Regions from separate parts of the Paenibacillus sp. cl141a genome, predicted to be linked through region 3. Evidence: riboswitches for the same ligand, from Rfam matches in the RefSeq annotation. Region 3 holds a riboswitch; each other region holds the start of a gene.

Region 1 (10,870 bases), on a different contig from region 3:
CGGAGATCGCGCCAATGTGGGCCAGTGTCTCCGCATCGATCGACCGTGCGGGAAGATCAGGTAACCACCAGGAGCTGCAGCAGGCGTCCACTCTCTTGCTCGAGATTGCGGACAAAGAACGCGCCGCCATGGAGTTATTGTTGTAAAAGCGATTGGCATGCTGCCGGCTGACAAGCAAATTCGTGGATTTGCAGAAAGTAAGCCGAGAAACGTACAAAACCAGCCCCGCTCATTTCTGTGCGGGGCTGGTCTAGGTGAATTCACTCAGCGTCTTGAATTAATGCACCTGATCGAGCAATCGATAGGCCTCTTCCTTGGTTGTCACCGCCAAGAGCGCTTCCCTGAAATCATCGTCCATCAGCTTTCGTGACAACATTTGCAGCACTTTCAAATGCGCATTCTGTTTACTATTACGCGGCACGGCAATCATAAAGATCAGTTTGGCTTCGCTCCCGTCCAGACTCTTCCAGTCGACGCCATCCTGCTGGATACCAAAAACCACGCTTGGTTTCAGGACAGCATCCGATTTACCGTGAGGAATCGCAATATTCATGCCGATGCCGGTGGAGCTTTCTTGTTCCCGGGCTAATATGGCCTGTTTAAAATCTCCGTCAGCTCTGATCGCCCCATTCCGCTCCAATACACCGATCATTTCGTCGATAACAGCATCCTGGGTTGTTCCCGTCAGATTCAGGTTAATAAGATTCATTGTTACAATATCTGTCAATTTCTCGACGCGGATAGCAGGTGCTTCGGTTGCTGTACCGTTATGGGTCACGGTTGAAGTCACTTCCGCTGGGTCCACAGCCACGGGTGCATCCGCGTCTGCTGTCGACGATTCACCTGCTCCGGCAGGATCCTCTATCGCTTCTGGTCCTTCTCCAACAACTGCCGGTGTCACAGCTGCAACATCTTTCTTGAGCAGGCTCACCATGATAACCGATACGGCTGCGCCGCCTATGACAGCGAGGAAGAACATCAAAACATTATCAACGGCACCGAGTACGGCTACAATCGGACCGCCATGGGCTACGCTGTCACCGACACTGCCCAACATGGCAATCACCGAACCCGTCATGGAACCGACCATGATACTCGGAATGACGCGCAGAGGATCTTGTGCCGCGAATGGAATCGCTCCTTCGGTAATACCGAACAATCCCATCGTAAATGTTGCTTTTCCAGCTTCACGTTCCGCAGGTGTAAACTTCCTTTTGTTCATCATGGCCGCCAGTCCCATGGCAATCGGAGGAACACAGATGGCAACGGCAATTTGGCCCATAATTTCATAGTTGCCTTCACCGATCATGGCCGAGCCGAACAGGAACGCAACCTTATTCACGGGACCGCCCATGTCAAAAGAAATCATGAGTGTCGAAAAATTTCGACACTCTTTTTTTATAGTAAGTTCTATTAATTGTAAAAATCCTTTCTCATGAAAACATCCAACTACCTGAAGCACTTATCTACAATAGCCTCCACTACCTCCCTCGCCGACTCCGCTCCCGTCACGGCGGATATCACCGCGACGCCATCCGCACCCGCTCCAATCACTTCCTCCACGCGCTCCACGGTAATCCCGCCAATCCCAACGATTGGCAGATGGATTCCAGCTTCGCGAAGCTCACGGAGAATTGCCGGGCCTTGCGCAGTTCTGGCATCATCCTTCGAGCGGGTCGGATAGATCGGCCCGATCCCAAGATAATCGGCGCCGTGGAGAATCGCGCGCCGCGCTTCTTCCACCGTGTGGGCGGAAACGCCGAGAATCCGGTTGCCGATCCGCTCGCGGACGGAAGCCGCGGATTCGTCGTCCTGGCCGACGTGCACGCCGTCGGCGTCCAGCTTCAGTGCCAGCTCCACATCGTCATTGACGATGAAGGGTACGCCCGCTTGGCGGCACTGATCCTGGATCCGGCGAGCCAGCCGAATCATCGGCTCCCCGGCGAGTGCTGCTTGTCCCTTTTCACGGAACTGGACCATGGTTGTGCCTCCAGCCAGCGCTTCCTGCACGACCAAGCTTGGCTCGACGCTGCAGTTCACGCTGCCAAGCACGAGGTACATCTGCAGATGCCGTCTCATGATCTCGGGTGCCACTCTGCCCGTCATCGCAGCACCTCCTGACGGCGGCGATTGTATGCCCAATGATTGGTCGGGCCCTGTCCCTGCCCCAGGTTCAATCCGTCCTCAATGGCCGCTTGGATAAATAAGCGCCCGCTCTGAATCGCATCGTATACGCTCAAGCCTTGAGCCAGGCCTGCGGTAATGGCCGCTGAGAAAGTACAGCCGGTACCGTGCGTATGAACAGTATGAATTCGTTTGCCATATAATTCTGTGAAGGCCGTACCATCGTATGCGAGGTCGATGACCGGATGACTTTCGGGATTAGCGTCATCGTTGGAAAAGAGCGAACGGCCCCCCCTATACTCCCCAGCAGGCATGGCAGTTCTCGTTTGACCGTACGTCTTTTCGAACTGAGGCAACTCTTCCTGCTGCATACCCGCCGCTATAGCTGGCCCCCTATCTCTTTCGTGATCTTTACCGCTGCCAAGCACGCCCTCGTCATGCCCGCCTTTGATCACAACCATCTTTGGCCCCAGATCATGAATGCGTCTCGCCGCTTCGTTGCGATCGTTCATCGTGCGGATACGCATCCCCGCCAATACTTCGGCCTCCGGTATATTGGGGGTGACAATCATCGCCAGCGGCAGCAAATCTTCTCTTAAAGCCTGCACCGCTTCGCTTTGCAGCAGCTCCGCTCCGCCCTTGGCGATCATCACGGGATCGACAACGACCTTCCCCCAGCCGAATGCCCGAATCCGGTCAGCAACCAGCCTAATAATCTCGGCGTTGAACAGCATGCCCGTCTTCAATGCATCTATCCCGAGGTCCGAGCCAACCGCTTCAATCTGCTCCGCAGTTGCTTCTGGCGGCAGCGGATATACGCCGTGAACCCCCAAGGTATTCTGCACCGTGATCGCGGTAATCGCCGACATGCCGTACACGCCGAGTTCCTGGAAGGTTTTCAGATCGGCCTGAATGCCGGCGCCGCCGCCGCTGTCAGACCCGGCAATCGTCAGGGCACGGGGTATGCGAGCCTCGCTCATCGTGTGCCTCCGGCAGCCGCCGCTCCCGCTTCCAGTACAGCGGCATACCCTTCCAGCGATCCTGGATGAAGCTTCGCCAGCTCGTCCAGGAAAGCGATCTGGAAGCTTCCCGGTCCCAGATCTGCCGTTTGCTCAGCAGCTTTCGCCGCCGCGGCCCCATAGAAGGCCAGACCCGCCGTACCTGCAAGCAGCAGGTTCGCTTCCACCGCGGCAAAGGCACCCAGCACCGAGGTCAGCAGGCAGCCTGCGCCGGTTACCTTCGTAAGCAGCGCATCCCCTCCAGCAATGATGCGCACTTCCGTTCCATCGGTAATCACGTCCTCTTCACCGGTAATGGCCACGATCGTGCCTAACTCGCGCGCAGCCCGCACGGCCAGCTCGGCATGATTGCTGCCTGCACTATTGCCTGCGTCTACGCCCTTGATCTCGCGGACCTCCCCGATAAGGTGAGCGACTTCAGCCGCATTTCCGCGCACGAGCGAAACCTTCACCTCGCTTAGGATCCGCAGCGCCGACTCCGTCCGAAAACGGGTTGCTCCCGCGCCGACCGGGTCCAGCAGCACCGGCACGCCATGGGCATTCGCCGATTGTCCCGCGATCATCATCGCATCCACCAGCTCGCGGTTCAGCGTGCCGATGTTCAATACGAGCGCGCCCGCGATGGCGGCCATATCCGCCACTTCCTCCGGCGCGTAAGCCATGACCGGCGACGCGCCCAGCGCGTACAAGCCGTTAGCCGTAAAATTCGTAACCACCACGTTCGTCATATTGTGAACGAGGGGGCTCGTCTGCTGTACCTTCGTTAAAAGCGCCGAAACCTCTTTTTCCCATGAACGCATTTTATATCAGCCTCTCTTCGCTATAATGGAATTCCATGTGCTTGTGAACATCGCTCTTTACAGCACCGCAGCCTCCAGCTGCACCGGCCACTCCTCCTGCTTATAAGCCATGTCCCAGAACAGATACTCCAGCTGGCAGCTCAGCATAAAATGCTCCCTCATCCGTTCCCGCTCGGCTGCCGTCGCACGCTCCGCCCATGCATCGACACGGTCGCGGAATTTGGCTGTTGCGTCTTCCCCCCGGTTTCCGTAAAAAGAAATCCAGTCGTAAAACGGATGGGAGGCATCCGGCTTCACTTCATTCAACAGCTTGCGGCCAATCTCCAGGTACGTCCATGGGCACGGCAGCAGCACGCCCATAATCTCGCCCAAACTACCCTCATGTGCTACAGTCAGCATATGACGGATGTAATGATGCGCGGACGGAGCCAGCGGATATCCTTGCAGCTCTTCATAGGTCACCCCGGCGGCTGCGCAAAAATTCTGATGCGGGTGCACCTCGCTGTGCAGAATGAATGAAATCTGTTCGTTAAAGGCTGCGATCTCTTCCCGGCTGGTCGATTTGGATATGGCTATTCCGTAAATCCGCATGTAGGCATTCAAATACTCAAAATCCTGCTTCACATAGTGAATCAGCTGTTCCCGCTCCAGATTCCCCTCGGCAATGCCTTTTACGAAGGGATGATCGAAGATTGCTTGAAAAATGCCTCCCGCCTGCTGACGGAGCGTTTGCGTGAAACTCATGTTTGTCCCCACCTCCAACATATTGAAGAGCAGGAAGTCCGTAAGACACGACTTTTCAGACAACGCTAAAAAGCCGCCCCGAAAACTGGAGCGGCTTCGTCAACAAGCCCGGGTACGCCAAAAAGCGCACCGAGACCTCATGTTCGAAGGCTCCACTTTCCTACGCTAGTACGAACTAGATCAGGTTCAAAGGGTCCAAGATACGCTCTTGTCTCAGCCGCCAACGGCTCCCCTAGTGGACTTCCTATTCTTTTGTTTAATACTGTACATAGGATTGCGGGTGGTGTCAAACGTTAACAGTTTGTGGACGGAACCTCAAGCTCGAAACCTTCCTCCGACCGCGTGATTGTGACGATGTACGGTGGCGGCTGTCTTTTCGCAAGATAAAAACGCAGGCTACCCAAACTCATTCCGGAAACACTGACGCTCGGCTGTCATATATGCCCCCGCATAATGAGTGCATAAACACAATTCAAATAAATGAAATTTAAAGGAGCGAGCGTATTTATGACAAACCAACCGAAAGCGGTTAAACCCATTCCGGATGGCTACACCTCCGTGACGCCGTGGATCATCTCAAGAAACTCCGCAGCGCTGATCGAATTCCTCAAAAAGGCTTTTCGGGCCGAAGAGATAGCCCGCGTCTATGTTGGCGATGGTGTCATCGGCCATGCCGAGGTGCGAATCGGAGATGCCGTCGTCATGATGTTTGACGCGAAGCCGGAATGGCCGGATAGCCCGGCATACCTCCGTTTGTATGTTGAGGATTGCGATGATGTGTATCGGCAAGCGCTGGCTGCAGGAGCGGTCTCCGTGACGGAGCCAACGAGCTTGTTCTTCGGCGATCGGGTGGGACGGGTACGGGACCCGTTCGGCAACTTATGGTGGGTACAGACACGAATGGAGGACCTCACTCCGGTCGAAATGGAACAGCGTGCCCAACACCCGGAATACATCAAAGCGATGACCTATGTTGCAGGGGCGGAGATCGTGGTGAAGATGCCGTAAAAAGTTGCCGTGAAGCGAGCGTTATTACAGGGAGGACATGGGTGGATTCGGTGTCCCAAGGGGATGCATGGATGGCTGCCGACCAAAACGAATGTAAAACCGCATAACTTAGAGTAGATAGCTGAGAGTACTGGTGGTCTTGGTGCTACTCCTGGTTTGGTGGGACCGCTCGTCTTGGTACTACTGCTTTATCTTGTTACTACTGATCTGTGCTACTACTGGTCTTGGTGCTACAGATCGAGGACAAGCGGACTGAGGATACGTTATTTAGCTGAATAGGCGTAATTTTTGAGAGCTAACGGACACTAGATACGTTATTCATAGAATCTGATCGCAAATAGGCACCTTTTTGAGGTAATAGGGGATCCTGTGTCCGTTAGATCTGAGAATCGGGGGTTAATCAGGATAATAAGGGAACTGGTGTCCGTTAACGAGTATCTTGGTGACTGCTGGTATTAAAATGCTACTACTGATCTTGATGCTACTACTGATCTTGATGCTACTACTGGTCTTGGTGCTACTTCTGGTCTTGGTGCTACTGCTCCAGGACTAACGGACAGAGGATACGTTATTTAGCCGAATGGGGGCCATTATCGATATTTAACGGACACCAGAGACGTTATTCATTGAATATGACGGCAAATAGGCCGATTATTGCGGTAATAAAGGATCCTGTGTCCGATAGCTCTAAGAATCGAGGGTTAATCAGGAAATAAGGGAACTGGTGTCCGCTAACATGTTGGGGACAACGGGAATATTGCCGCAGAACTAGTCGAGCGATTAGGCTGCCTGTGTGGCGATGCTGCTGGTACGCAGAGCTGCAGAACCGGCCAGCGATGCTGGCGCTGCAATCTAGACGTGAGAGTGTCGGTCGCCTTGTTGCTCTAGGACCTTCATGGACATAAGCTTCCACAGAATATGGAACCAACAAAGCGAGCAACAGCCAGCCACCCGAGTATCATTGCACAAAAAAAGGAGACCCCCTTAAGATCTCAGATCTTGAGGGATGCCTCCTTTATCCGCTTATTCCTAACATTATCCGCTATACGATAATACTAGCGTTCCCGCATCCATCTTCATTCTTTACTGAATGCCGTAAAACTCCTGGAGCTGGTCGATCATCAGGTTGGCCGCCAGGATGCCGCCCGCCGTATTCCAGATCGCGTCATCCACTTTGTGGGCTTGACCGTTCTTCACGACGTTCAGGTTCTTCCACAGCGGATCGTTGATCCATTCCTGCTCGGTTTGGTTGGCGCCGCCATCCCCTGTCTCATAAGTGAAGTAGAACAGTCTGTCGGCTTCCACCTCAGGCAGACGTTCCTTCGTAATCTCGTCCACGAAATCGTCCTTGGCGTTCTTGGTCATGTCGTTGCGGGCGATGCCGATTTTATCGAAAATAACGCCCGAGAACGTATTGGTGTGGTACACCCGGGTCTTGCCTGCCATGAAACGAACAACGGAGACGGTTTCGTCAAGCTTGCTGCCAGCCTTCTCTTTAAACTCCTGGATCCGCTTGTCGTAGGCAGCCAAAAGTTCTTCGCCTTCCGACACTTTGTTCAGCGCCTTGGCATACAATTCAAAATTGTTCTGCCACTCGCCGCGAAGATCCTCGGCAAAAACGGTCGGCGCGATTGCCTTCAGTTGCTCGTATACTTTCTCCTGACGCATCTTGTTGCCGATGATCAGGTCAGGCTGCAGACCAGCGATCAGTTCGATGTTCGGCTGGCTCTCTTCCCCGACAACGGTAACGCCTTCCATCTGGTCTTTAATATGCGGATACCATGGATCGCCCGTCCAGGATCTGACGGCACCTACCGGCTTCACGCCCAAGGCCAGAAGCGCCTCGGTTCCTTCGTTCGTGAGGACAACGACCTTTTGAGGCGTTCCTTTGATCGTTTCCGTCCCCATGGCATGCGTAACTTCATACGATTCGCCGCCGGCAGCAGCGCCGCTGTTGCCCTCTGCGGTATTCGTCGTGTCGCCGCCCGCGTTGCTTGTCCCTTCTTGCGCCGGGCTTGCTCCGCACCCCGCAAGAATTGCGATCATGATCAGAGCCAGCAAGCTAAACTTGAGGCCTCGTGCCCGTTTCTTTGCCATTCCTGTTCCCATTCCTATCTTAATCCCCCTTGTGTCATATCCCTCTATTTGAAAATCATTATCAATCACTGATTCAAAACTATAAAGGGTTTCGTGAAAAATATCAATATATTTGTGAGAATGATTATCAAGCTCATTGACAGATAACGTCCCTTCACCTAAAATTCATATGAACTTAATTATTCATGGACTTAAGAAAGTGAGTATATATGCGCGTATTCGGACTATTGATATCGCTATTGGCGCTGGCCGCTGCCGTCATGGGCAGCATCGCATTCGGAGTAACGAACATCCCTCTTCATCAGGCTTGGGAATCATTCACTCACTTTAACGGAAGCAACGAACATCTGATTATTCTCACGGCAAGGCTTCCTCGAGCACTCATTGCCGTCGCCGTGGGGGCATGCCTTGCGGTTGCGGGTGCGCTCATGCAGGTCATCACGCGCAATCCGATTGCATCGCCGAGTACGCTGGGCGTGAATTCCGGCGCGGCTTTCTTCATTATTCTGGCATCGGGCTGGCTCGGCATTGGCGGACTCCAGTCCCTTACCTGGGTCGCGTTGATCGGAGCCGCCGTCAGCGGCGGTATCGTATTCTTCCTCGGCAGCATCGGCAGGGACGGCATGACGCCGGTCAAAATCACCTTGGCGGGGGCTTCCATGGCCGCTTTCTTCCACTCCCTGACCCAAGGATTAATGCTCTCCGACGGCAAAATGTTCGATCAGGTGCTGGTCTGGCTGGTCGGTTCGGTAGCCGGACGTGATTTGAACCAGCTAACCGCCGTATGGCCGTACATGGCCGTTGGCATGCTGGCTGCGCTGCTGCTGGGACGGCATCTGAACGCCCTCTCCATGGGAGACGACATCGCCCAGAGCCTCGGGCAAAAAACCGCACTCATCAAGCTGTTAGCTGCTGCAGCCGTCATCCTGCTGGCCGGCGGCTCCGTAGCGGCGGCGGGACCCATCGCATTCGTAGGGATCATCATCCCTCATATCGTTCGGTATTTAATAGGAAATGATTATCGGTGGATACTACCTTACAGTGCGGTGTTTGGCGCACTCCTGCTGGTGACGGCCGATCTCGGCTCCAGATACATTGCCATGCCGAAGGAAGTCCCTGTCGGCGTGATGACCGCAATCATCGGAGTGCCGTTCTTCGTGTACATAGCCAGGAAAGGAAGGCGAGCACAATGAGTAAACACCGCATATTCCGTTCCCGGAACGCCAAAGTCTCGTTTATGCTGGAGCGAAGAACCCTATGGATGTGCCTGATCCTATTCGCGCTTTGCATTGCAACCATGATTATCAGCACGGGAACCGGCAGCCAGTTTGTTTCGCCGCTGCATGTCGTCAAAGCGTTATTCGGCGACGCTCCCCCGATGGAGCAGGTCATCGTCATGCAGCTAAGGCTGCCCCGTATTATCATTGCCGTGCTGATCGGCGCGGCTCTCGCGGTGGCGGGGGCGATTCTGCAAGGCGTCATCCGCAACCCGCTTGCTTCTCCGGATGTCATCGGCATTACGGAGGGAGCATCGCTGGGGGCGGTTCTCTTCATTTTCATATTTACGGGCGCCGTATCCATCCATTGGATGCCGCTCTTCGCCATTCTCGGCGCTTTTTTCATTACCGGACTGCTGTATGTGCTTGCCTGGAAAAATGGCGTATCGCCGTTGCGACTCGTCTTGATCGGAATCGGGGTATCGGCCGCGATCAAATCAATCTCCTATATGCTGATCATCTCCGGACCGCTGCAGCTGGCGGACCGTTCGCTTACCTTCATGGCGGGCAGCATTTACGGCATGTCCTGGGATAAGGACGTAATGACCTTGCTTCCTTGGGTTGCCGTTCTTCTTCCGCTAACCTGGCTGCAAGCCAGAAATGTGAATATCCAGGCCCTGGGAGACGACGTGGCCAGCAGCACGGGCGCGCAGGTTCAAAAGCAGCGGCTGATTCTGATCGGACTCAGCGTTGCTCTGGCCGGAGCGGCTATCTCGATCGGCGGCGCCATTGCTTTTATCGGATTAATGGCACCGCATATGGCCCGCAGGCTCGTGGGGCCCAACTTCGGAAGCGTGCTTCCGGTCAGCGCGCTGATCGGTGCGATTCTGCTGCTTGTCGCGGACCTGGTGGCACGGACGGCCTTTCTGCCGCGCGACGTGCCGGCAGGCGTATTCACCGCCGCGATCGGCGCGCCGTTCTTCCTCTACCTGCTGTATCGTAATCGCAATCGATTCTAGAACCGAAAGGAGTTAAAGCGTCATGAATACGCTGGAAGCAAAGGGATTGGGTCTGTCCTACGGGGGAGACTTTATATTCGAAAATCTGAATTTAACCGTGCCTATAGGTAAAATCACCGTGTTTATCGGCAGCAACGGCTGCGGCAAATCCACTTTGCTGCGCTCCATGGCCAGGCTGCTGAAGCCGCAGCGCGGCTCGGTCGTACTAAACGGGGCCGACATCGCAAGCTTGTCCACCAAAGACGTTGCGCGGAAGCTGGCCATTTTGCCTCAAGGGCCAACGGCTCCGGAAGGACTGACGGTCATGCAACTGGTGAAGCAAGGGCGCTATCCTTACCAGAGCTGGCTGCGCCAATGGTCGCGGGAAGATGAAGAAGCGGTCACAGCTGCTCTTGAATCCACGGGACTGACCGAGCTGGCTGATCGTACAGTTGACTCGCTGTCAGGCGGCCAGCGGCAGCGGGCCTGGATTGCGATGACGCTGGCGCAGGAAACGCCGCTCATTCTGCTGGACGAACCGACCACCTATCTGGATTTAACGCACCAGATCGAAGTGCTGGATCTGCTGTACGACTTAAACGCCAAAGAACAGCGGACCATCGTCATGGTGCTGCATGATATCAATCTGGCCTGCCGTTATGCCGACCATATCGTGGCCATCCGCGACGGGAGTATCAAGGCTGAAGGCAAACCGGGAGATATCATCAATTCCGACTTGATGCAGACCGTGTTCCAGCTCCCATGCGAAATTATTCCGGACCCCCTGTACGGGACTCCGATGTGCGTTCCGCGCGGGAAGGGCAAACACCGACCTTCGGCTGTCCAACCGAATACGGCAGAAC
Region 2 (10,870 bases), on a different contig from region 3:
CCGGGCTCTTCGGCTTCGTAAACAACGGCCTGCTGCTGATCATCGGTTTGGCAACGATATTTCCGATTTACTATACCGTTATTCTGTCATTTACCGATCCGGTGGAGTACTATCAACGAAGCTTGATATTATGGCCGCGGGATTGGACGCTGGATGCTTACAAGCATTTACTGTCCAACGGGTTGTTTGTCACCTCGATTTCCATAAGCGTGTTCCTGGCCACGGTCGGCACGATGCTCAGTCTGCTCGTTACGGGGGGGATGGCTTACGCGGTGTCCCGAAAACGGCTTCGGTTTCGCAAGGCAATCATGATTATGGTGTTAATTACCTTTCTCTTCACGCCGGGGCTGGTTCCGCTGTATCTGGTCGTCCGAAATGTGGGACTCATCGACAGCGTCTGGTCGCTGATCCTGCCGAGTTTGACGAGCGCGTGGTATGTGCTGCTCATGAAGGGATTCTTCGACAGCATTCCGGACAGTCTGGAGGAAGCCGCGATGATCGACGGTTCCAATGATATCGGCGTGTTCTGGCGAATCATTCTGCCGTTGTCGCTGCCGGCGCTGGTGGCTTTCGGATTGTTCTTCGCGGTCGGCTATTGGAATACGTACTTCAACGCGCTGATGTTTATTAATGACCAGAAGATGTGGCCGCTGCAAGTGCTGCTCCAAAATATGCTGGTGGATCCCACGACAATGGGATCGGGAAGCGGCGGGGGATTTGCCTTCCAGGTGAACCGTCCGGTTCCGACGGAAACGTTGAAAATGGCAGCGGTCGTCATTGCTACCGTTCCAATCATGTTAGTGTATCCATTCCTGCAGAAGCACTTCGCCAAAGGGGCGATGGTGGGCTCCGTCAAGGAATGATCCGATATACGGTTTTCTTTTTCCAACATGGTCAGTCAGGGAAGAGGTATCATAAACAGGGAGGTCTAATGATGGAAAAAATGGATGCAAGGCCGAGCAAGTCGTTTTTAAAAATGTCGGGGGTGCTGCTCTTAGCAAGTTCGCTCTTGCTTAGCGCATGCGGCAGCCGCGGCGGGAGTCCCTCGAGCGGCAGCGAGAGCGGGACAGACAGCAGTGAACCTACAAGCATCACGATACAGACCTTGAATTATGCCACCGAATTCATAGACAACACCAATCCGCTTTGGAAAGAGCTGGAGAAACGCACCAATACCAAGCTGAATATTACGTGGCTGTCCCCATCCACGGCCGAAGAGAAAATCAATGTCATGCTTGCGTCCGGCGACCTTCCGGAGGTTACTTTCGTGGAGACGATGCAGAACCCGCAGCTGCAGAAGATGCTGAAGCAGGGAGTCTTCTGGGATCTGACCCCTTTTCTCAAAGACTACCCGAATTTAAATCGCGAAGAGCTGAAGGAAATGTGGGAAATCACCAAGGTGGACGGCAAGAACATCGTGATTCCGCGTTACTACCCAAGCTATGGGGGCGGGGTGTTCCCGATGATCCGCAAGGATTGGCTGGATGCCCTTCAGCTGGAAACGCCAAAAACGCTGGATGAGTTCCATAATGTGTTAAAAGCTTTCAAGGAACAGGATCCGAATGGTAACGGACAGGCGGATGAGATCCCGTATGCCGCTAATCCGAGCGCGCTCGCGTATATTTATAATATCTTTAATGAAACGCAAGGGGCTTGGAAGCTCCAGCCGGATAATACCCTGTCTCCGATTATTACGTCGGACGCGTCAAGGGAGGCCATGCTGTGGATCAAGCAGGCTTATGACGAGGGCCTGTTCCCCAAAGACTTTGCCATCATGAAGTTTTCCCAGGTGATGGATACGATGCGAAGCGCCAAGGCAGGGGTTGGCGGCATGTCCATGAACCATGCCTGGGTAACCGGGAAAGCCGTGAAGGACGTTGATCCCAAGGCGGATTTGATGCCGCTTGCTTACTTGGAGAATGCTAACGGGGTGAAGTATACGCCTTCAGGCTCCCCGTACTATGGCGTGTACCTCATTCCGAAGAAAGTGCCTGAGGCCAAAGTCAAGAAGATCCTCGAGTTCTTCGACTATGGCTACAGCCAAGATGGAAACGAGATGCTGACCTACGGAATCGAAGGCGTCCATTACAATCTGGAGAACGGAAAGAAGGTCGCAACGCCGCAGGCTGTCACCGATAAGACGGGGGATGGAAACCTGAACAATATGATTCACCTCGTCAGCGACGACATGGCCATCAATGCGGTAGGGATGCCGGACGAGGTGTATGAACGTAACGTAGAGATCGTTACGGAGCGCAAGACGGTTAAGGTGCCGAATCCTTCGGGCGAGCTATATTCGGAAGCTTATAACAAATACTATCCCGAGATTTCCAAGAAAGTAGAGGATATGCGGGTCATGGTCATCACCGGCAAGGAACCGGTTGAATCGTACGATAAATTGATCGAAACGATCAAGAGCGATCCGAAGATGAAGGAGATTACAGAGGAGATCTCGAAGGCGTATCAGGACAAATTTGTGAAATAACCGAAATCCAAACCACAATGCGAGTGAGCTCGCATTGTGGTTTTTTTGTTTCCTGGGATCTGTCCCTTTCGATTTTAGGCCCCTGATGTCTAACATCAAACATCCTATAATTTTACATTAAAGCATAAAATATTACATGAGGGGAGGACATAAAGTCATGAAAACGAAGGAAGGCATTAGGTTTGATATCGAGCAGGAAAGAAACAAGCTTCATAAGATGAAGCAGCGGTATCGTGATTTTAATCATCCTAAAGTCCTCAGGCAATCGATCGTGCTCGATGAACTGATTAACCAATATAACCGGTTCCTTAAAGAAAACAAACCGATTGCGTAACAACCGGCTTGAACGGAACGGGAATTCTTTTTTTATAGATCGTAAAGTCTAACCGCATTCTCGTAAAAAATCCTGCGAGCCTCGGAAACGGTCAGCCCGCGAAGCTCGGCCCATGCCGCCGCTGCTGAAGCCGTCATCTTGGGATGGGTCATCTGTCCGGTGAACGGGCCATCGAACGGCCAAGGGCCGTCGGTTTCGGTCATGACAAGATGCTCCGGATACATACGGGCAATATCGCGAATTTCATCCTCATAAAGAATGTCGGGCGTGAAGGAGATATAGCAGCCTTTATCCGCCATCCGTCGCAAGGTGTCACGGGAGCCCTTGAACCAATGGAAATGGGCGCGGGTGACGCCATATTTGTCGAGCAAATCACATGCGGTATCCGCATCTTCATATACAGCGTGCAGTATCACCGGTTTATGATGCCGCTTCGCAAATGCTATAATTTGCTCAAGCAGGCATTCGTAAGGGCGGTTATCCCACGGCCGGCCCTCCGTTTCGGCTTCCAGCCTGGCATAATAGGGCAGGCCGACCTCTCCGACGGCAATCATGTCGTCGACATGCTTATCCATCCAATCCAGCAGCTCTTCGGTTTCTTCAGGGGAAGGAACGGGCTGTTCCGGATGATAACCGAATGCCGGCCGCACCAACGGTCCGTACTCCCTGGCCAGCTCCAGGTTTCGCTTGCTGGAAGCCAGGTTCATGGAGACAGAGATGATGGACTGAACTTCGCTTTTGCGGATATCGGCAAGAATCGTTTGCTGATCGGAGAAGGCATAACGATCCAGATGAATATGGGTGTCCAGCAGAGGGAGATTCGTTTCAGTCTGCGTGAATGATTTCATCGTTACATCACCTCGCTTGTTCGCCTCCAAGAAGCGCTCTTGAATGATGGATACAGGAGCTTAACCATTTGTATCCTGCCTATGCGGCTCAACGCTTGTGCTGTTCTTCGCGCATGATGGCGGAGATTTCGGTTTTTAGCGCAATAAAGGACGGGTCGTTCAGGATGTTTTCCCTGCGCGGACGGGGAAAAGGAACCTCCACCCGTTTCAGGATCGTTCCCGGCCGCGCCGACAGGATATAGATGCTGTCCGAGAGCAGCAGCGCTTCCTCGATATGATGCGTAATCATCAGCACCGAACGGCGCGTATCCTCCCAGATATCGAGCAGCCAGCGCTGCATATCGCTGCGTGTCAGCGCGTCAAGCGCGCTGAACGGTTCGTCCAGACACATAACTTCCTGCGGACTCATCAGCGCGCGCAGAAAAGCGGCCCGCTGCTGCATCCCCCCTGAAAGGGTATGCGGATACGCCTTCTCGAAGCCGGCAAGTCCGGCCCGTTCCATCCAGCTGCGGGCATTTTCCCTGGCGGCGGTTTTCGAGGTGCCTCTCAGCTCCTCGGGAAGGAGCACGTTGTCCTCCACCGTACGCCAAGGGAAGAGGGCAGGCTGTTGAGGCATATAGGCGATGCGGCCTTTCTCCCCGGTCACGTCCTGACCGTCCATGAGGACGGAGCCCGCATCCGGAGCCGTTAACCCCCCGATGATATGGAAGAGCGTGCTCTTTCCGCTGCCTGAAGGACCGATCAAGGAGACGAATTCCCCGGGCTGCACCTGAAGCGAAAGGCCATCCAGCACGTGCACTTCGCTGCGCCGTTCGCGGAAGGTGATATGAAGGCTGCGAACCTCAAGGGCAGGCGCTGGCGGGACCGCGGTTGAGGACTGGCGGTGCCCGTCATGATCCGGCAGGGATACTTGATGTGTCATGTCGCTAAACAGCCTCCTTATTATATAGGTTGGAAAATGTCCGTTCACCGTAGTTTAACTTTTTCGATTCCAGCGGATCAGGCGCTTCTCCAGCAGGGTGATCAGCAGCACCATCAGCAGGCTGAGCAGGACGATGATCAGAATGGCAACAAACACCCGGTCCGTACGGTAGCCGGATTTTTGCAGCATCATATAGTAGCCGATGCCCCGGTCTGAGCCGATCCATTCCCCGATCACCGCACCCATGACCGAATAGGTGGCCGCGATGCGGATCCCGGAGAAGATGGAGGGGAGCGCATGCGGCAGCTCCAGCTTGGTGAAGATCTGCCATGAAGTGGCTCCCGCCATCTGCATGTAATTCATCATGGTTCGGTCGGTACGCGCCAGTCCGTCCAGGGCGGCAACGGCTACGGGGAAGAAGCAGACCAGGGTAATCACGATAACCTTGGGCAGCATGCCGAAGCCGAACCAAATCATAAGGAGCGGGGCGAGAGCGATCGTCGGCACGTTCTGGCTAAGAATAAGAAGCGGATAAAGGGCAGTTTTGAGAAAAGGCACCAGATGCAGGGCCAACGAGATGACAAGGCCGATCGCCGTACCGATCATAAATCCGACCAGGGTTAATTGCAGCGTGGCCAGCGTATGCTGAAAAAGGCCGGAGGCGCCGGTGGCGGCTTCATGCCCGATAGCCGTCGGCGCTGGCAAAATATACGGCTCTATATCGAATACCGATACCGCGGCCTGCCATACCGTCAAAAAGAAAAGGACCGCCGCAGCGGGCGGCCAAACGGAGCTCCACCAGCCTTTTCTCATGGACGGTATTTCTCAGTCAGCTTATCCATGCTGATGCCGCCCGGATGGTGCGCGATTTTGACCTGGGATATGACGCTGGGACTTCCTGCTTTCACCAGCGCCTCATGCATGCGCTCAACGATCTTCAACAACTCGGAAAGCTCCCCTTCCAAGGTGGTTTCGAGCGCATGGACCTCGTATTTCACGCCCGACTCCTGAATGACCCGGATCGCTTCATCCACATAAGGAATGCTGTCGCCTCCATCCGGCGTTCTGGGTATCACTTGTATGCTCAAGAGGGTGTTTGCCATCTAAACTCATCCTTTCATGCAAGCTATATTGTAATGGAAGAGAGGCAGCCTGCCGGACAGGCCGTCTCTCTTCCAAATTAAATGCATCCTATGGTTTCTCCGGTAAAAATTCATTGGTGAAGGCGCTGTCCGCATCGAGCTCCTTCTCGAGCAGCTTGCGTTCAAACATCCAGTCCGCATACCCCGACCATACTTCGGCTTTCTGCTCGCCCCAGCGGGCGGCATCATCCTGATAGCGGGGACTTAGCCATTTCTGGCTGGCAAGAACCAGCTCGGCATCCAGCTCGGGAACGGCCTTCGTCAGCAGGGCAGCCGCATCCTCAGGATGTTGAATCGCATAGTCGTACCCTTTTGAGGTCGCCCGCATGAATGCTTTGACAAGCTCCGGGTCCTCCTGGATCAGCTTCTCGTTCGTTACGATCACCGGCGTGTAATAGTCAAGCTGCTCGGAGTAGTCCTTCACATAGATCATGTCAAGCGGCTCGTTCCGGAGCTCGGCTTCGATACCGGTCCAGGCATAGAAGATCCAGGCAAAATCAATGTCGCGTTTGACGGCCGTAAAATAATCGGCATCGCCCATGTTAACCATATTTACTTTGCTGACATCGGCGCCGTCGATCTCCATGATGGATTTCATGACGGCTTCCTCAACAGGCGAGCCCCAGCCGCCGTAGGATTTCCCTTCAAAATCGCCAGCCTTGACGATCCCCTTGTCCTTGGGGGCGGCAAAGCCGGATGTATTATGCTGAATAATCGCCGCAATGGAGACGAGCGGCAGGCCTTGGGTTCTGGCAAGCGTGACGCCTTCCTGGTAGCTGATGCCAAACGGCACCTTGCCGGATGCGACCAGCGTATCCGTTCCGCCGGCTCCCGGCTGGACGATCTGGACGTTAAGCCCTTCTTCCTCATAATACCCGAGCTCCTTGGCTGCATACAGCCCGGTGTGGTTCGTGTTGGCCGACCAATCGAGCATCAGCTGTACGTCGCGGAGCTTTTCGGCCGCCTGGCCGTCTGCGCCCTCGGTACCTGTATTTTCGTTCTTTCCGCCTGTACCGCATCCGGCCGCAACCAACAGCAGGGCGCAAGCGAGAAGCAGCGCCATCCATTTTCCCTTCTTCATCGTGTCTTCTCTCCTTTGAATTCTCTTTCTATGACCTCGTTGACTCCACAAAAAAAGCGCCCTGAATGATATCAGGACGCATGACGGCGTAAGTGTATACCACGGCAAATCATAGCTGCCGCAAACATGGACTTCCTACGCTGGCATTACCCAGATCAGGTGTAAGGGTCAGTATCATCGGATACACTCTCAGCCGGCCTAATTCCAGCTCCCCCGGGATTTATGAAGTTTCGGACGTTACACCCGTTATTATAGTCCTAACGCAAAGACCTGTCTAGTTCGAAAGGGGATGCGAACGAGGCAGGTCTTCGTATTGGACATGGCTTGTGCGGTTGGAAGAATGAACCCTGTTAACCATTCACGGGATGAAGCATTTTGATATGAACCTGTTCGTCAGCGGTTAGCGCTGGAAGAACTCAATCCATTCTCCTTCGGGACCGTGGACGAAGAAATAGCGGTACCCGTTCGGAAGCGTTACGATTTCCTCGTCAAGATGAGGTACATCCAGTCCCTGAACGCGCGCATATTCCGCTTCGATGTTATCGGTGCTGACGGCGAAATGATGGACGGTGCCCTCTGCGGGAAGCGTGTCGCTGTAACCCTGGATAAGCTCGACTTCCGTTTCGTCGCTGCCGTTAAATCCGAGGAATGCCAGCTGGATGACGCCATTGGTATGGGTAAGGCGATCCTTCAGTTCAAGTCCGACGACGGTTGTGTAAAAAGCAATCGTGGCTTCAAGGTCCCGAACGACAATGCCGACATGATCCAATCGTTTCTGTGACAAGGCTAAACACCCTTTCCGATTCATATGAGATATGAATGAAATGTTATCACATAATTCCTATACGTCAAGTGGGTCTTGAGGACGGAAAGCTTTTGGAGCGCGATGGTTTAATAGAGTAGAATCGATGGTCTTTCTTTCATTTCCTCATCTTTACTTTTAGGTGGGTAAAAAGTATCATGAGAACTATAACTATTAATTCAAAAGACCTAACAAACAAGCGTTGAAGAAAGCTTGCCTTTTGGCCGAGGAGGAATGCTTATGAGTCCAAATCCAGCAGATCATCTGTGGATTCGACTCGCCATCATATATGCATTCATTCAGATAATGACGGTTCTGTGGATGCCTGATGCTTTATTGCTTCAGCGTGTTCTAGTCATTATGGCTTCCGCTGCCGCTTCCGTCTATTTACTACGGATCAGTCGGCATTACGAGCCGCATCTTCGAAGGTTTTGGCTTATGGTAAGTGCCGGGCTGATGGCGGATGCCTCGGCTCGAATCATCGATGCTTGTTATTTTTGGCTGGGGAAAGAGAGCGCTTTCCGGACAATTTTGACTCAATTATTCTGGGGATTCGAAATCATCCTGTTTGCAAGCTCCCTCATTTATCTGTTCCGCCACGTTCAAGGTTCGTTTCGGGGAGTGCGGTTTATGCTGGATATCGTGATCGTTGGCATAACGGTCATGACGGTAGGTTGGGAATATTTCATCAAGCCTGAGCTTAACGGTTTGGCGAATGAAGCCTTGTGGGGAAAGCTGTGGGTGGACATGCTGTATCCGCTGTGCGCAACGGTGCTTATTTTCTTCACCCTGGTATTGTATTTTAACACAGGGCAGTTAAGAAAACGGGCAGTTTTCCTGATATGCCTTGGCGGGAGCATGTACATTGCCGCCGATGTTCTGCATATGTATCTCGTCGATTATAAGCATGTTGAAGTTCGTTCATACCTGTATCCGCTTTATACGTTATCGGTATTCATCATTGGTTTGGCAGGAGGGCGGTCAGCTCCCGATGCCCGAAATCAATCGTTGGATGAGAGGGAGTCCCGTTCGTTCGGAAATCTGATCGTAAGATATCTGCTTCCCTACAGCGTGCTTGGCGGGATGTTTGCCCTTATGGTGCAGCGGTTCGGAGGATGGAACGGGCTTTTTACCGGCCTATCCCTCTGCGTCATCCTGATTCTGATCAGGCAGATCCTGATCCAGTTCGAGAATGACCGCTTGTTTGACCGGCTGCATCAAAGCTTGATGCAGAGCGAGACCTTGGCGCATCGCGACGATCTTACGGGACTCTGTAACCGCCGCTACTTTAACGCGAGGCTGTCGAGCTCGCTGCAGGAGGCGGACCGTGCGGGTTCCCGCGTAGGGCTGTTATATATGGATATGAACCGTTTTAAACGAGTCAATGACCGCTACGGCCATCGCGCCGGTGATTTGTTGATTCGTAAGGTCGCGACCCGTCTTCAAACCCTTGAATCCAAAGGCGTTCTGGTTTCCCGTTTAGGAGGGGACGAATTTACGGTAGTGATTCATCCGGCCGGCGAGGATCAGGAACTGATCTGGATGGCGGAAGAGATCTGGACGATGCTGAGCGAGCCGTATGAGCTGGAAGGGCATGAGGTCCGAACCACGCCGAGCATCGGCATCGCGGTCTATCCGGATCATGCCAGGAACGACCAGGAGCTGATCGGTCGCGCGGATGCGGCGATGTATGCGGCGAAAGAGCGAAACGCCCGCTGGCATTTCGATGTGGAGCGAACGATGCTGCTGCAGCTGTTGGATCAAAAAGTCGAATAGATAAAAGATTCGGGTATCGACAATGTGTTGTTAAGAGCAATATAAGTCGATTATTGTAGAATTTAGCGCACTCATTGCACGAATCTTGCGCATTTCTCGCAAAATAGGTCATAACTTCGATATAAAATCCATAAAATGCAAAGAAATCATATTCAAAATGCCGATAAGAAGCATAGTGAGAGCTAGCTTGCCAAGGAGGACGAACATGATTTGCGACAATTGCAGCACCTTTGAACCGATTGAGGACCAGGGGACCATTCATATGAAGCCTGCAAGTGGTGAGCTTATTCAATTGCTGGCAGTGAACGGCTACGCGGTACAAGAGAGCAATGAGGGTTGTGCTGTGAACTACAAGGTACGAGCGGACCTGATCTCCATTATCGAGTGTCTGCAACCCCTTCCGCTGAAGATTCGTCAAGAGCTGTCCTTCTGTGTTACCCGTGGAGGAGCTCCGCAAATCCGGCATTCGTGGATCCCTATGCAGAAGTTCGAACTGCAGATGGAGCATTATGATATGGTGAATGTCATTTTACATAAGCAGTTTACGAGCTACATGCAGCCCATCGTGGATCCAACCGAACAGATCGTGGCCTATGAATTTCTCCTTCGACCGGTAGAGTGGGGACTCCGGTTCCAGCCGTACGAGCTGTTTGAGACAGCCCGAAAAACCGGACTGCATTCATTCCTGGACCAGGCGGCACGAACCAGTGCGATTGAGACCAGTGCCGAGTGGCTTCCGATCGGAGTGAAGCGGTTCGTGAATTTCCTGCCGTCCTCGATATATGATGCGCAGATGTGTCTGAGCCACACCTTCAATACGATCGACAGGCTCCATCTGGATCCGAGGGATTTCGTATTCGAAGTGGTGGAAACCGAGAGAATCGACGATGTGAAGCATTTGCAATCGATATTCGAGGTTTATCGAAGCCACGGCATCTCGGTAGCGATGGATGACGTCGGCGCAGGTTATTCCACATTGGAGCAGATGATTAAGCTTAAGCCGGATTATGTGAAGATCGACCGGAGTCTTATCGACCATTGCGATCGAAATCCCGCCCAGCAGAAGCAGCTCGAAATGATCACGAACATGGCCCATGATTTTGGGGCCATGGTGCTTGCAGAAGGCATCGAGAGACGGGAGGAGTTTCATTTTTGCCGAGATATCGGGATCGAGCTTTCGCAGGGGTATCTGTTTGGGAAGCCAGCCGAACGCCCTCCGCGTGATCCTCATACTCAACTGATCTACTCATAACATACATAATCGGCAATTCCCCCGCACGGAGGCGCAAAGCGATGGCATTTATCTGATCCCGGCTTATGGCTGAAGCCGAACCTGCAGATGATGCCTGACATGGACGAAGACGGGTTCTTCAAGAATGAGCCATGATGTAGAGGAGCCCGTTTTCTGTAAAAACAAGAGCCCTGGAAGATTCTCCAGGGCTCTTGTTTTTGTATGGGCCGGCGCATTGAAGCTCCGGAA
Region 3 (10,870 bases):
CGATGTTCATTGACAAGAAAAAAGCGCCAATTTAGAGTAATTTGTATAGTCCAATTTAATCGTAATCCCAAAATAGAGGAGACATCGTCATGGAGCTTGGATTGCCGTTCGAGACCTATGTGGAACAATATCGATATAAATATTTGGCTCTGTACCACGCGATTCGCGCCGCGATACATAGCGGCAAGCTGCCGGAAGGCACGAGGCTTCCCGCCACCCGTGAGCTGGCCAGGCTCTACGGGGTGTCCAGGGGATCGGCCGCGCAGTGTTATGACATGCTGATGGCCGAGGGTTACGTCGTATCCCGGCAGGGCAGCGGAACTTACGTGGCCGAGGGAATAGCCGCCGCGGCAGACCAGCCGCCATTGGCCGATCGGGCGCCGGCGCTCTCCGCTTGGGGGCAGCGCCTGATGAGCCAAAGCGGGGATTATGTCTCGGCACAGCTGCTGCTGAAGGAGCCTCCCCCGGGTACGATCTCTTTCGCGAATGCGAGGATGCCTATGGAGGATTTCCCTTATTCGGAGTGGCGGAGCGCGTTATCCTATGCAGGGGGAAGCGGGGGAGCCGAGCTGCAGAACGGAGCGCCGCCGGAAGGGGATATCGAACTGCGCCGGGCGATAGCCGGACATCTTCGGTTCACGCGGGGCATACAGGCGGAACCCGAGCATATCGTGGTTTTCAGCGGTTCCATGCAGGGGCTTGTCCTGATGTTTCAGCTGCTGGTTGATCCCGGCGATCACGTGGTGATGGAGGATCCGGGTTATCAGGGAATCCACCGGGGCATAAGCTTGAGCGGCGGGATTCCGCTGCCGTCCCCTGTCGACGATGCCGGATTGATTCCGTGCGAATGGGACGCCGGCCTGCTTGTCGTAAGCCCCAGCCGTCAATACCCGACGGGCGCGGTGCTGCCGCTGGAGCGAAGAAGGGCGCTGCTGAATTGGTCGCGAAGCCGCCAGGCCTTTATTATCGAGGATGATTACGACAGCGAATTCCGCTGGGGCGGCAAGCCGATCGAGCCTCTGAAAATGCTGGACGATGAGGGACGCGTCATCTTTGTCGGTTCATTCTCCAAAACGATGTTCACCGGCCTCCGCATCGGTTATGCCGTGCTTCCCCCGAGCCTGGTTGAGGCGGTCGTTCAGGCCAAGGCTTTGTATGAGCCGATCTCGCCAGCCGTATTGGAGCAGCGTGCCTTGGCCCGCTTTATTGTAAGGGGAGGTTACGGGCGGCATCTCAGAAGAATGACCCGGCTGTACGGCGCGCGGTATGAGGCGCTTCGCCATGGGATGGAAACCCATGCCTCGGGCTTGTTTCGCCTTCACCCCGGCGATGCCGGCCTGCACGTTTACGCGAACTGGCTGCGCTCCGAGGAAGAGTATGCCCTGTTCCAGGAGGCTGCCCGCAAGCGCGGCGTCATGTTTCGGGATGCGGCGGCCTATCATCGTACGCCCGGGCCGCCTGCCGCCTGCTTCGGCTTCTCGCATCTCGGCATATCCAGCATCGAAGAAGGGGTTGCCCGGATGGCGCAGGCATGGCAGGACATGCAAAAAACATAAAAAACGGGTATGATGGGAAAGAGGTCAATTTTTGAATGAGATGAGGGGGTTATGACGAGATGCTGAATGCATCGCCGTCTTCGTTTATAATCATGCCTGCGCTTGCCAAAATCGTTTGCGAGCCGGGCTGGAAATGGCAAAAACGCGAAAGGCCCATGCAGAACTACGATTTGTTCTATGTATGGAGCGGCGAAGGCACGGTCGAGCTTAATGACGAGCCCTTTACCGTGGGAAAAGGAAGCTGCTTCCTGTTCCGACCCGGAGATCATACGAGCGCGACGCACAATCCGCAGAAGCCGCTCGTATTGACATATATCCATTTTGACGTGACCGACCCGGTCGAAGAGATTCCGGCATCTTATCGCAAGCTGACGGAAACGATGGATTTCGAATATTTGCTTGCACGCTATGTGCGTTTGTATCTGGACAAGCCCTATGGTTCACTGGAAGAGGGCCAGCTCATTCTGAAGCAGCTGATGATTCATCTGCTGCGCTCGGATCTGGATGCGCCGGTGGTCAAAAAAGCGAGCAATCAGCTGTCCGAGGCGATCCATGAAATCGCGAATTACGTCCGCCAGCACCCGGGGGTTCCCCATCGGGTCGAGGATTTGGCGGCCAGAGCGGGGTTGTCTCCCCGCTACTTCTCGATCAAGTTCAAGGAGCTGATCGGCACGCCGGTGCAATCCTATATCATTCAGATGCGGATCGAGCGGGCGCAGCATCTACTGCTGCATCAAGGGATGAACGTAACGGAAGTGGCCGACGCGCTGGGTTATCGGGATATTTTCTTCTTCAGCCGACAATTCAAGCAGTATACGGGCAAGAGCCCATCCGAAATTCGGTGATTCCCCGCCCCTCCATAACTTACCTGCTTGGTGGAAGGGGCCTATGGGTTTCATAGCTAGCGATTTAGGGTAAAAACGACGTACAGTTTCATTTTAAGATATCAGAAAGTATAAATTCGAAGCAAGAGCCTTCCTGATATCGCAAGAAAAACTTCCGCTAAATGCGGTCTGTCTTCTATGCAAGTACGTCGATAGACGTTTTTCTTATGAAGGGGGGAGAGGGGAATGAGCCCAAGAAGACGGGTGCGTGGACGTTTCTTCAGTCGTGGCGGGTGCGGTATTTTCAGAAATCGCTTGCGCCGCATGAAGACGACGAATCCGAATCATCAGGACGTTTGGTTTTAAAGGAACCTTAGCCTACATACGGGTGTCGTTGAATCCCGTTATCATATACGCATTTCGATGGAAACACGCAAAAGGGAGCTGACAAGCTCCCTTTTTTTGATATGTTTTGGAGTCCCCGCAAAGTATCCGCTTTGTGGGGCTATTTAGTGGGTGCCTATACGGACAGGGAGTTTGTCTGATTACGTTGTAAAGGGATGCAGCTGCGATAGACTCTGTTGACATTGCAAAAATTTGTTATATTGGAAATATACATAAAACGCTTAAGAGCAGAGCTCGAAAAAGTAAGGGATTAGGCATTTTGGATAAAGGAAGGATGTTGGCATGTGAGAGGAATAACGGCATTGGCGGAGCCGGCGGTGATCCGGTGGTAACGGCGGGGGCAAGGAAGGTTGCGCTGGTCACGGGCGCGTCGAGCGGGTTCGGATTGCTGATCAGTCTGGAGCTGGCAAAAGCAGGTTATGACGTGGCCGCAGGTCTTCGCAGACCTGAAGCGGCAGCAGAGCTGTTGACTCAGGCTGAACAAGCAGATGTTACCGATCGTATTCACATCTTCCAACTGGATATATGTGCCGAGGAGCAGGTCAAGGCTGCTGCTTCGGCGCTGGAGCAGAAGTTCGGCCGCTTGGACGTGCTGGTGAACAACGCCGGCGAGGCGGTGGGCGGCATGGTGGAGGAAGTGCCGCTGGAGGGCTGGCGAAAGCAGATGGAGACGAATTTCTTCGGGACCGTATCGGTGACGCAGCATATGCTCCCGCTGCTGCGCAAGACCGGACGGTCCAAAATCATTCTCATGAGCAGCATTAGCGGCAGGGTCGGCTTTCCGGGTTATGGTCCCTATGCCGCGTCCAAATTTGCATTGGAGGGGTTCGGCGAGAGCCTGTCCATGGAGTTGATGCCCTTTGGCATCGATGTCGTGCTGGTCCAGCCCGGTGCCTACGGCACGCCGATCTGGAATAAGAGTTTTGGGGGGCTGGCGGTCAAGGAAGGATCACCCTACAGCGATCTGCTGAAGGGCGTGCTGGATTATTCCGAGCGGACGGCCAGGGAAAGCGGGGATCCGCAGGAGGTAGCCCTTCTTGTGGCAAGCATATCGTCCATGACCAAACCGAGGTTCCGCTATACGCTGCCCCGAGGCACGCGGCTGACCGCTCGGATCAAGGGACTGCTGCCGGATCGGCTGTTTCAGCGGATCATTTACCGGCTGCTGAGCAGGCGGTAATCCTCCTTCATCCGTCGCATGTTTCGTGGACTTAGCTTATAGCGTATGCTTGGAAGGAGAAAGGAATTACCCTTTTCGGGCTGTGGAAGGGTGCAGCAAACCGAGCAGTTCTCCCATCTTCACCTTGGAGCCCGGTTCCAAGTCGCCGCGCGGAGTAAACGTGCCGTTCTCTGTCAAGAGAACGACGGTAGAGCCGAATTCAAAGTACGCAAGTTCGTCGCCGATGTCGTATTTCTTCACGCTCTCGTCGGCATAACGGATGCTGCTTACGTTCATGGCTCCGACCTTCACGACCGCAACTTCGCCGAATTCATGGGCAATATAGGTAATGAGGCGCTCGTTGCGGCTGAGCACGTTCCGGATATGGGTCATCGCAAAATCGTTCACGGGGTATACCCGGCCCTTCAAATGCTCGCTTTCCGCTTGAATGCCGGTTACCGGGGAATGTATGCGATGATAGTCGGTCGGGCTTAAATACAATACGAATGCATAACCGTTGATATAATTCTCCATTCTCGGTGACTTGGCGAGCAGCTCGCTCAGGGTATAATCCTGTCCCTTGACGCTGAGGATGGTGCCGGCGTTGACGGTACACATCGCCGAAATCGTGGCATCGACGGGGCTTATCATGGCATCGGCGGTGTCGTCTATGGCACGGAGGCCTATTTTTAACCGGCGGGAAAAGAATTCGTTCAGCGAACGGTATTCGTGGATCTCCTTCTCCGCTTCATGCGCCGGGATTTGGTAGATTCGTATAAATGCAGGTATTAGATGACGGCTCAGCCGGCTGTGGGAACAATGCCCCATGATGCGGGACAGCCACTTGCGGGAGGACAGCTCGGTCATCAGACGCAGCAATTGTTTAGCCATGTCATTCTCCTTTGTGCATAGGTGTCGGCAATAAAACGTTGGGTGGAAAAGCCAATCACTCTGATATTGACATAGAATGAGCCGGAAATCAATAAATAGCCATTTTTGAAAAAAGGTTCTTGCTAATTGGGGAACGAATGTGTATTTTAAGATTAACATGAAACCGAATAGGGAATACGGGGGCTTGAGTGAATCAGGCTGAGATTGCAGCTGCTATCCGCTGTTGACCGTTAATCTGAACTGGGTAATGCCAGCGTAGAGAATATCCGACCCTGCCTACATAGGGCCTATTTTTCCGTCTGCGCGTTTTTCCAGACGGTTTTTTGTTGTGTTTATACAAAAATAGCGGTGGAGAGGGGAATGTGTTGTTATGGGAACGTCAGTGCAGGAAAAATTGGGGGTACAGCCTAGAAAAGGGCTGCGTTTGAGCGATATTTTGGTGACGGTGCTGGTATCGCTGGTGCTCGGCGTCATTTATCACTTCTGGGGATCGGTTTACAATCTGCTGAAACCGCTGTTCTTCGAAGCGGATGAACTGTTATACGGCATGTGGTTCGCAGCGGCCACGCTCGCTTACCTGCTGATCCGCAAGCCGGGAGTGGCCATCATCGCGGAGGTGGCGGCGGCTCACGTGGAAGTGCTGTTCGGGAGCGGCTGGGGACTGACGCTGCTGCTGTACGGGCTCATTCAGGGGCTGGGCGCGGAATTGGTATTCGCGGCGTTCCGTTACCGGAGCACCTCGGCGTGGACGGTGGCGATTGCCGGTGCCGGCGCGGCGGTCGGCTCGATGGTGATGGACTTCTATTACAGCTATACCGATGATCTGCAGACCTGGATGTTCCTCGCCAAGTATGGCATGCGGGTTCTCAGCGGCGCCGTCATCGCCGGCTTGCTCATGCTGCTGCTGGCCAAAGCGTTGGATCGTACAGGCGTTACATCGCTGCTGCGCCCTGCGTCCAAGAAGGATTATGAAGCACTGGATGATCCGCGCCATGTCTAAAACCGCCGCCCGCTGGGTTTCGTCTTCAACCGCCGAGGCGGGTACGGAGCAGGCCGTGCATGTGGAGGGACTGCGCCTGAAGTATCCGGGCGAGGAGCGTTTGATGTTTAAGGACTTGTCCTTCTCGGCTGCCCGCGGGGAAAAGGTGCTGCTGCTCGGTCCGAGCGGCTGCGGCAAATCCACGCTGCTTCAGGTGCTTAGCGGAATGATTCCCCGCGCCACGGAGGTGCCGATGAAATGCGAAGCCCAGCTGGTGCCTCGCTCTTGGGGATATGTATTCCAAGATCCGGATACCCAGTTCTGCATGCCATACGTGGATGAAGAGCTGGCCTTCGTGCTGGAGAACCTCAGCGTTCCCCGCGACGAGATGAAGGAGCGGATGCAAGCCGTCCTGCATGAGGTTGGGCTTGACCTTCAGGAGCTGCATATGCCGATCAGTCATCTGTCGCAGGGGATGAAGCAGAGGCTTGCGCTGGCTTCAGCCCTTCTGCTGGAGCCGGAGGTGCTGTTCCTTGATGAGCCGTCCGCGCTGCTCGACCCGGAAGGCAGGGAGCAAATCTGGTCTGCGGTGAAGGCCGTATCGGAAGGGCGTACGCTGATTATCGTGGAGCACCGGATTGAAGAAATGGCCCAATACGTGGACCGCGTGGTGCTGTTCACCCCGGATGGCGCCATTCTGGGCGATGGTCCGCCGGCAGCGATATTCGCCGAGTATGCGCGCGAGCTTCAGGCGTATGGCATCTGGTATCCCGACGTATGGGAGGATTATGCGGAGTCTCGGGCAGGACGGGAGCTGTTTGCTCCGGTAGACGCGCCAGGCGATGAGCTGGGAAGTTTCATGCATGAGGCAGACTCATCGTACCCCCAACTCGGGGAGCCTGTCATTCGGTTAGATGATTTCCGGGGACTGCGATGGGAGAAACCGGTCGTCTCTCTTCCTTCGGCTGAGGTATACCCCGGAGATTTCATTGCGGTGATCGGGCCGAACGGCGCAGGCAAAAGCTCGCTGCTGCTCAGTTTGATGGGGCTCCTGCGCGCCGAAGGGACCTATGTGCTTTGCGGGGAGGAGGTTATCCAGGGCAAGCGCAGGAAAGTGCGGAAGAAGAGAGAGCGGCAGCTGCACCAAATCGGATTCGTGTTTCAGAATCCGGAGCTTCAGTTTCTGACGGAACGGATTGGCGATGAGGTGATGTACTCGCTGCTGGTGGACCATATGCCGCCGGATGAAGCGAAGGCACGGGCCGACCGCTGCCTGGAACGCTTTGGGCTGGACGGCATGGATAACAGGCACCCGTACCAGCTCTCGACAGGCCAGAAGCGCCGGCTGAGCGTTGCCACGGCCATGGCAAGGCAGCCGGCCGTCCTGCTCCTGGATGAACCGACCTTCGGACAGGATGCGCGGAACACGTTCGCGATTCTGGAGATGTGCGAACGGCTGCGCCGCGCCGGAACCGCCATTCTCATGGTGACCCATGAAATGGAGATCGCGCAGCGGGCGGCCACGCACATCTGGGAGATTCGAGAGGGGCGGTTGACGTCAAGTTTGCCTTCCCCGCGCTGGTGTAGCGGGACGGAATCCGGACGGGAGACGGACGGAGCGAATCGCGCCGATGCGTCGCGAGATACGCTGGCTGCGTCCGGTTATCTCCATACGGGGGTGAACGCATGAATATATGGAATCCTGTGCGGATCACTTGGCTGCACCGGGCGAATCCGGTGGTGAAGCTGGGACTGATCTGTGCGCTGTTTTTTATGACGGTGCTGACCCATGATCTTGATTTTGTCATGTATCAGGCCTTTGTCTTTATGATTTGCCTCGTGCTGCTCAGCGGGGTGAAGCCGTGGAAGATGCTGCTGTTTTTCATTCCGTTCCTGCTTGCCTTCATATCGTCCGCCTCTTCCATGATGCTGTTCGGTAAGGGGGAGACGATCTGGTGGGAATGGGGATTGTTCCGGGTATCGGAAGAAAGCTTCTATCGGGGGCTGCATCTGGGCTTTAAGGGGATTGCCTTTGCATCGGAGGGGCTGCTGCTTGTCACGACAACGTCCTCGGTGGATTTGTTCTACAGCCTGATGCAGAAGCTGAGGCTGGCACCGAAGTATGCGTACAGCTTCATGGCCTCGATCCGGCTGCTGCCCATGGTCTGGGAGGAATATGTGATCCGCCGCCAGGCTTTGAAGGTACGGGGAGTCCGCCCGATTCGGGGAGTTCGCGGCATGGTGAACCGTGCAGGCATGTATGTGGTGCCGCTGCTGGCGCAAAGCATTCGCCGGGCACATCGGGTGGCTGCGGCGATGGAGGCGAAGCAATTTGACGGGGACCGGGCGAAGGCCCGAACGTATTATTACCCGTCACGATATTCCCGCTACGATCTTCTGGTCGTCGGTTTACTGGCAGCCGCCGCCTGCTGCGCCTATATTGCGGCCGGATATTTTCCTTGGTTCGGCATTGGCGACGTGCGGTTTGATTAAACCGTTGTTCTCCGGACAAGAACCTGCTTACGGCTTGTAAGCAGGCTCTTTTTTGTTGATAACTCCAGAGGGTCTGGCTTGCTTGCCTCGCAAGATAAAACGTCCGTTCTATGTGATCCAGCTTCCGATAAAGCATGGTCTTTGAAGGTTTTCCATATGTATCCTCCTGCGATTCTAGTGCATGTAAGGTGTACTCTATCCTGTTAATTTAAAAATCATGTCTGGATTTTATGCTGATTGAGGCGTTATAATACTAATGGTACCAATAGAGTATTTACAGTACCAGAAGGAGGGTTTGGCCACTTGCGCGAGCGAATATTGAACGAAACGATCCGCTTGATTCAGCGGCAGGGGTTTACGTTTACGGTCAGTGATCTGGCCCGCGGCCTTGCGATCAGCAAACGGACGATATATGAGCATTTTTCATCCAAGGAAGAAATCGTTGAGCATATCATTGACGGGATGATTCGTCACATCCAGCAGCGCGAACGCGAAATTGCGGCGGACGAGACGCTTACCGTTCTGGAGAAAATCCATCAGATCCTGATCTGTCTGCCTCAGGAGATGGAGAAGATGGATTTGGGGATGCTGCCGGATCTGAAGCGGTCGCATTATCCGCAGTGGGAGAAGCTGGACACCTTTTTCCGGGAAGAATGGGGCATTGTCACGGAGCTGATGGAGCAGGGCATGGCCGAGGGCAGCATCAAGCGGATTCATATGCCGCTGTTCATCGACCTGTACCTCGGGTCGCTCCATCAGATTTACGATTTGAGGGCGACGGTGAAGCATCAACTGCCGCTGGGGGAGCTGCTGCAGTCCGTCATGGATATTTTATTGTTCGGCATTGCCGCTGAGAAACGGAAGGAGTCTTGAAATTATGCATTGGATCTATCTAAGTTTGGCTATTCTGTTCGAGGTGGCGGGCACGCTGAACATGAAGCTGTCGGAAGGATTCAGCAAACCGCTGCCAAGCGTGCTGCTGGTCGTGTTCTATATTTGCAGCTTGAGCTTCCTGACATTGAGCCTGAAGCAGATTGAAATATCCGTGGCTTACGCGATCTGGTCGGGACTCGGCATCATGATCATTACGCTGATCGGTTACATGTTCTTTGCGGAGCAGATCAACGGGCTCAAGGTATTCTCGATTCTGCTGATCATCGCAGGGGTCGTGCTGCTCAATTTATCCGGCAGCGCGCATGCGCATGAGCAACCGAAGACGCACCAGTCCGGTCATTAAGGACGGTCTCATGAATGATTTTCGCTTAAGGGCCGTACTCGTTACGGCTCTTGTTCTGCTGCAATAATGTACTATGCCCCGCTTCGCGTCCGGCTCTATAATGACAAAGGAAATTCCTTTGTTAGGAGCTATCATCATGAACCTGTCTTCGTTTTTTATTTACTGTTTTATCGTGGCTTTCTCGCCGGGACCGTCCAATATCGTCATTCTGTCTTCGGTCCAGAACTCCGGCATGAAGAAGACCTTGCGCTACATCGCCGGTGCCTCCATCGCTTTTTTCTTATTAATCGCCGCTTCGGTCGTATTAGGCCAGCTGCTGTCCTCCGGCATGCCGATCATTCTGCCGATCATGCGGGTAGCCGGCTGCCTGTTCATGCTGTATCTTGCGTATCAAGTGTATAATATGGACGTATCCAAGTCCGGCGTTAACCAAACGGCTTCTTTTACGTCCGGATTTCTGATGCAGTTTCTCAATCCGAAGGTGGTAATGTTCACGCTGACGGTCATTCCCAGCTACGTGATGCCGTATTATACGGCAGGCCCTGTCGTTTCGGCGTTTGTGGTCGCTGTATCGTTAATCGGGCTGTCCGCGTATATGACCTGGGCCGTGTGCGGTAGCCTTTTTCAAGGAATTATGCAAAAATATCGGAGGACGACCAACACGATCCTGGCTTTGTTTCTGCTGTATTCGGCCATCGTCGTATCCGGCATACCGGAGCTCATAAAGGGGTGAAGGAAGATGGAGCAGTTTATTTACAAAAAAGCGGTGGGCATCACCGCATTGTCCGCGAGCCTGACGGATTTCAAATACAAGAAGCATTACCACGAGGAGTACGCCCTCGGTGTCACGCTGCGCGGCATACAGAAGTACGTCCTTGACGGCAGCCAGCAGGCTTCTTACCAAAGCGGGGTCATGCTGTTCCATCCGGAGCAGAATCATGATGGCTGGTCCCAGGAACGAACGGGCATCGACTACGTGATGATCTATATTCATCCGGAGCTCTTTCTGGAATTGACTCAGAAAAAGGATATCGCGCGGTTCCAATCTCCGATCGTATATCATGCGGGACTGCGGCAGAGCATTCTGGATGTGACGAGGTCGATCTTCACGGGTCAGCCGGAGGCCAGGAGCAGCGAGCTGCTGCTGGGCCTGGCGGGGCATTTTAACGAGGATATTCTGAACCCGGACAGCCGGAAGGACAGCGTATTTACGCGGAAGGCGAAAGACATGATGCACGATCATCTGGAGCATGTCCTCCGTCTGGACGAATTGAGCGGGGAGTTCGGGATGTCGAAGTATCAGTTCATCCGAACCTTCAAAGCGAA

What was found. Region 3 has a riboswitch for thiamine pyrophosphate ahead of BMX45_RS05525 (ECF transporter S component). Riboswitches for the same ligand answer to the same signal wherever they lie in the genome.
Region 1: it holds a riboswitch for thiamine pyrophosphate, as region 3 does, so the genes downstream of both, tenA (thiaminase II) here and BMX45_RS05525 (ECF transporter S component) in region 3, are expected to answer to the same signal.
Region 2: it holds a riboswitch for thiamine pyrophosphate, as region 3 does, so the genes downstream of both, BMX45_RS13200 (ABC transporter substrate-binding protein) here and BMX45_RS05525 (ECF transporter S component) in region 3, are expected to answer to the same signal.

The regions. Positions count from the first base shown of each region.
Region 1 is NZ_FNZO01000005.1:470,060-480,929, forward strand. It holds gene BMX45_RS17390 (BtrH N-terminal domain-containing protein) at 1-146, shown strand, start outside; partial or broken gene BMX45_RS17395 (fructose PTS transporter subunit IIA) at 278-1,369, opposite strand; gene thiE (thiamine phosphate synthase) at 1,450-2,106, opposite strand; gene thiD (bifunctional hydroxymethylpyrimidine kinase/phosphomethylpyrimidine kinase) at 2,103-3,104, opposite strand; gene thiM (hydroxyethylthiazole kinase) at 3,101-3,943, opposite strand; gene tenA (thiaminase II) at 4,001-4,687, opposite strand; TPP riboswitch at 4,828-4,931, opposite strand; gene BMX45_RS17420 (VOC family protein) at 5,195-5,695, shown strand; gene BMX45_RS17425 (ABC transporter substrate-binding protein) at 6,779-7,804, opposite strand; gene BMX45_RS17430 (FecCD family ABC transporter permease) at 8,002-8,985, shown strand; gene BMX45_RS17435 (FecCD family ABC transporter permease) at 8,982-10,028, shown strand; gene BMX45_RS17440 (ABC transporter ATP-binding protein) at 10,051-10,870, shown strand, end outside.
Region 2 is NZ_FNZO01000004.1:90,677-101,546, reverse strand. It holds gene BMX45_RS13235 (carbohydrate ABC transporter permease) at 1-863, shown strand, start outside; gene BMX45_RS13230 (extracellular solute-binding protein) at 932-2,485, shown strand; gene BMX45_RS13225 (aspartyl-phosphate phosphatase Spo0E family protein) at 2,643-2,819, shown strand; gene BMX45_RS13220 (TatD family hydrolase) at 2,852-3,667, opposite strand; gene BMX45_RS13215 (ABC transporter ATP-binding protein) at 3,756-4,589, opposite strand; gene BMX45_RS13210 (ABC transporter permease) at 4,644-5,402, opposite strand; gene BMX45_RS13205 (MTH1187 family thiamine-binding protein) at 5,399-5,692, opposite strand; gene BMX45_RS13200 (ABC transporter substrate-binding protein) at 5,781-6,812, opposite strand; TPP riboswitch at 6,928-7,037, opposite strand; gene BMX45_RS13195 (VOC family protein) at 7,213-7,596, opposite strand; gene BMX45_RS13190 (GGDEF domain-containing protein) at 7,855-9,390, shown strand; gene BMX45_RS13185 (EAL domain-containing protein) at 9,596-10,642, shown strand.
Region 3 is NZ_FNZO01000002.1:92,796-103,665, forward strand. It holds gene BMX45_RS05505 (MocR-like pyridoxine biosynthesis transcription factor PdxR) at 90-1,556, shown strand; gene BMX45_RS05510 (helix-turn-helix domain-containing protein) at 1,616-2,401, shown strand; gene BMX45_RS05515 (oxidoreductase) at 3,060-3,965, shown strand; gene asd (archaetidylserine decarboxylase) at 4,032-4,835, opposite strand; TPP riboswitch at 5,002-5,114, shown strand; gene BMX45_RS05525 (ECF transporter S component) at 5,206-5,835, shown strand; gene BMX45_RS05530 (ABC transporter ATP-binding protein) at 5,828-7,504, shown strand; gene BMX45_RS05535 (energy-coupling factor transporter transmembrane component T family protein) at 7,501-8,307, shown strand; gene BMX45_RS05540 (TetR/AcrR family transcriptional regulator) at 8,611-9,180, shown strand; gene BMX45_RS05545 (DMT family transporter) at 9,185-9,544, shown strand; gene BMX45_RS05550 (LysE family translocator) at 9,681-10,277, shown strand; gene BMX45_RS05555 (AraC family transcriptional regulator) at 10,284-10,870, shown strand, end outside.